2 regions of the Streptococcus ruminicola genome follow, and region 2 is predicted to be linked to the other one. Evidence: predicted binding sites of a transcription regulator. Region 2 holds the regulator's gene; the other holds the start of a gene.
What was found. Region 2 encodes HrcA, which represses chaperone genes, less so after heat shock. Its sites were predicted from a motif close to TTAGCACTCNNNNNNNNNGAGTGCTAA; they were not measured.

Region 1: groES (co-chaperone GroES) is a predicted target of HrcA. The motif match lies at 682-708, and genes of this name have one in related genera.

Annotation. Positions count from the first base shown of each region.
Region 1 covers NZ_CP046919.1:1,001,424-1,003,630, forward strand. Annotated here, with positions in the region: gene GPZ88_RS05230 (ABC transporter ATP-binding protein) at 1-584, shown strand, start outside; gene groES (co-chaperone GroES) at 737-1,021, shown strand; gene groL (chaperonin GroEL) at 1,072-2,207, shown strand, end outside.
Region 2 covers NZ_CP046919.1:1,147,051-1,149,257, forward strand. Annotated here, with positions in the region: gene GPZ88_RS05940 (M15 family metallopeptidase) at 1-194, shown strand, start outside; gene GPZ88_RS05945 (glycoside hydrolase family 73 protein) at 191-781, shown strand; gene hrcA (heat-inducible transcriptional repressor HrcA) at 916-1,950, shown strand; gene grpE (nucleotide exchange factor GrpE) at 1,996-2,207, shown strand, end outside.

The sequences.
Region 1 (2,207 bases), 150 kb from region 2:
AGGCTTCAGTTGCTGCACGTTCAAAAGATATCAGCCGAGTTTTTCAAGACCCTCGGATGGGAACAGCAACTAACTTAACGATTGAAGAAAATATGGCCATTGCTTATCGTCGTGGGAAAAAGCGCAGCTTCTTCAAAAAATCAATCACTGAGGCAGAACGTCAACTTTTCAAAGAGAAATTGGCTGAGCTAGGATTGGGACTAGAAAACCGTATGAAAACCGATGCAGCTTTCCTATCAGGTGGTCAACGCCAAGCGCTCACACTTGCCATGGCAACCTTGGTTCGTCCAAAAGTTCTTCTTCTTGACGAACATACTGCGGCCCTTGACCCTAAAACAAGTGACATGGTCATGCAACTGACTAAAAAAGTTGTTGAAGAGCAAGAACTCACAACCTTGATGATTACCCACAATATGGAACACGCTATTGAGTACGGTAACCGTTTGGTTATGCTTTACCACGGTAAAATCGTTGTGGACGTTCGTGGCGAAGAAAAGAAAAATCTCACCGTCGCACAACTCATGGATCTCTTCCACAAAAACAGTGGTCAAGTCCTAAACGATGACGCTTTGGTTTTGGGGTAATAAGAAAAACAACTTAGATGACTTAGCGTCTAAGTTGTTTTTTAGTGTTTTTTTCTTGACTATTTCTGACCAAGTGTTAGAATAGTTTTTGTAGACATTAGCACTCTAATGCAAAGAGTGCTAACAACAATAAAAATATTGGAGGCAAAAGCATGTTGAAACCATTAGGTGACCGTGTGGTCTTGAAAGTTGAAGAAGAAAAAGAACAAACAGTTGGTGGTTTTGTCCTTGCTGGCGCAGGCAAAGAAAGCACACAAACGGCAACTGTTGTAGCTGTTGGTACTGGTGCCCGTACATTGACAGGTGAATTGGTCGCACCAAGTGTTGCAGCTGGAGAGAAAGTTATTATTGAAACTGGTGCAGGTGTCGAAGTGAAAGATGGTGACGATACAGTTACTATCGTTCGTGAAGCAGAAATTTTAGCCGTATTGGCGTAAGATAGACTAATAAAATAGTATATTAATAGAAATCAAACAGAGGAATAGATATGGCAAAAGATATTAAATTTTCATCAGATGCACGCGCAAGTATGATGCGTGGGGTAGATATTTTAGCAGATACAGTTAAAGTAACCTTAGGCCCTAAAGGTCGTAACGTTGTTCTTGAAAAATCATTTGGTTCACCACTTATTACAAATGATGGTGTGACAATTGCCAAAGAAATCGAACTAGAAGACCACTTTGAAAACATGGGTGCTAAACTTGTTTCAGAAGTTGCCTCAAAAACAAATGACATCGCTGGTGACGGTACAACAACTGCCACAGTATTGACACAAGCTATTGTTCGTGAAGGTCTTAAAAACGTGACTGCTGGTGCTAACCCAATCGGTATTCGTCGTGGTATTGAAGCAGCTGTTAAAGTAGCTGTTGACGAATTGAAATCAATCGCTCAACCAGTTGCTAACAAAGAAGCTATTGCCCAAGTCGCAGCCGTTTCATCACGTTCTGAAAAAGTTGGTGAATACATCTCAGAAGCCATGGAAAAAGTTGGTAACGATGGTGTTATCACAATCGAAGAATCACGTGGTATGGAAACAGAACTTGATGTTGTCGAAGGTATGCAATTTGACCGTGGATACCTTTCACAATACATGGTTACTGACAATGAAAAAATGGTTGCTGATCTTGAAAATCCATACATCTTGATTACAGACAAGAAAATCTCAAACATTCAAGATATCTTGCCACTTCTTGAAGAAGTGCTTAAAACAAGCCGTCCACTTCTTATCATCGCTGATGACGTTGATGGTGAAGCTCTTCCAACACTTGTTCTTAACAAAATCCGTGGTACATTCAACGTTGTAGCTGTTAAAGCTCCAGGATTTGGTGATCGTCGTAAAGCAATGCTTGAAGATATCGCTATTTTGACTGGTGCTACAGTGATTACAGAAGATCTTGGTCTTGAGTTGAAAGATGCTAACATGGCAGCTCTTGGTCAAGCAGCTAAAGTAACTGTTGATAAAGACAGCACAGTTATCGTTGAAGGTGCTGGTGATGCAGATGCTATCGCTAACCGTGTCAACGTGATTAAATCACAACTTGTTTCAACAACATCAGAATTTGACCGCGAAAAACTTCAAGAACGTTTGGCTAAATTAGCTGGTGGTGTTGCAGTTATCAAAGT
Region 2 (2,207 bases):
TGGAAAAAGTAAAAGCTATTGCACCTGAATATGGATTTGTTCTTCGTTTTCCAAAAGGAAAAAGTGAGTCAACAGGTGTTGATTATGAAGATTGGCACTTCCGTTATGTTGGTAAAGAATCAGCAAAATACATGACTGATAATAATCTTAGCCTTGAAGAATACATTGCTTTGTTGAAGGAGAATAAACGATGAAATCTCGATTCTCTTTTGTTCAATTTCTTGTATTTTTGGCTGTTTTGGTTCTAGGTATTTTTTCACCGCTATATGCTCACCGAGCAACACCTAGTGCAAATAAAACAGAAAAAGTTTCCTATAATAAGTCGGAATTTTTTGCTGACATTGCACCAGCGGTTCAAGAAGTGGCAGAAGCTTATGGCGTGCGTCCGTCATTGGTGATGGCACAAGCAGCGTTAGAATCTGATTATGGTCAAAATTTGCTAGCTGTAAAATATCATAATCTCTTTGCTGTTTTTGCGCAGCCAGGAAATAAACCTGTGACTTTGAAATACAAACGTTATTTTGTCAATGAGTGGCAAACTGAAATTGGCCAATTTGCTGTTTATAAATCTTGGGATGATGCTATCTATGATTATTTTGCTTTACTGAAGTCAGGTAAAATTCGTAATAGCGAAGGTGCTTATGACGTTATGGTTTCTAACAAAGGGTACAAGAAACCAGCACAAGCACTGCAAGATATGGGCTTTAGTTCAGACCCCAATTATGCGAGTAAATTGATTGCTATTATTGAAGAAAATGACTTAACAACATATGATAAATAAGGAATTAGCACTCTAGTAAAAAGAGTGCTAATTTTTTATGCTTTTTCCTTGACACTGCTTTTTAGAGGAGTATAATAGAATTATAAATTAGCAGTCGAGGTAAATGAGTGCTAAAAGTTGAAAGGGGCGAGGTTATGATAACACAACGTCAAAGTGAAATTCTGAATTTAATCGTTGAATTGTTTACACAGACGCATGAACCTATTGGCTCTAAAACTTTGCAAGCAACTATCGATTCAAGTAGTGCTACCATTCGTAATGACATGGCTAAACTTGAAAAGCTAGGGTTGCTTGAGAAAGCTCACACGTCTAGTGGACGGATGCCAAGTGCTGCTGGATTTAAGTACTTTGTTGAGCATTCATTGAGTCTTGATAGTATCGATGAACGTGATATTTATCAAGTGGTTAAGGCTTTTGATTTTGAAGCTTTTAAGCTTGATGATATTTTACAAAAGGCAAGTCAAGTCTTGGCTGATATGACTGGTTATACATCAGTGATTTTGGATGTTGAACCAGCCCGCCAGAAATTAACTGCCTTTGATATTGTTCAACTATCAAGTCATGACGCTTTAGCTGTTTTAACTTTGGATGAATCTAAGCCAGCAACTATTCAATTTGCCATTCCGAAAAACTTTATGTTGAAAGATTTGGTGACTTTGAAAGAAATCGTTGATGAACGTTTGCTTGGTCGTACGGTGATGGATATCCATTATAAGTTACGAACAGAAATTCCACAGGTTTTGCAAAAGTATTTCACAGTAACAGATAATGTTCTGGATTTGTTTGATTATATTTTTGCAGAATTGTTCAGAGAATTGGTTTTCGTAGCTGGTAAAGTTAATTCGCTTGATTATGCTGATTTGGAGACTTACCGTTTCTTGGATAATGACCAACGAGTGGCGGTTGCGCTTCGCTCTTCAATGAAAGAAGATGAAATTGCCAATGTTCAGGTTGCAGATAGTCAAGAGCCAGCTTTAGCAAATGTGACTGTTTTAACACATAAGTTTCTGATTCCTTATCGTGGATTTGGGCTCCTTAGCTTGATTGGTCCCATTGATATGGATTATCGCCGAAGCGTTAGCTTGGTTAATGTTATCGGGCGAGTTTTAGCGATGAAACTTGGTGATTACTACCGATATCTTAATAGTAATCACTACGAGGTCAACTAAGTTTAGTAATTGAATTAAATTGATAAAAAGATAGGGAGGGACACAGTGTCAGAAGAAATTAAAAACGAAGAACTTCAAGAAGAAGTTGAAGCCACTGATGTTGTGACTGAAGAAAAAGTAGAAGAGCAGCCTCAAGAAGATGCTCAAAATGAAGAATTACAAAAAGCACTTGAGCGTGCTGAAGATTTTGAAAATAAATACCTTCGTGCTCATGCTGAAATGCAAAATATTCAACGTCGTGCTAACGAAGAACGTCA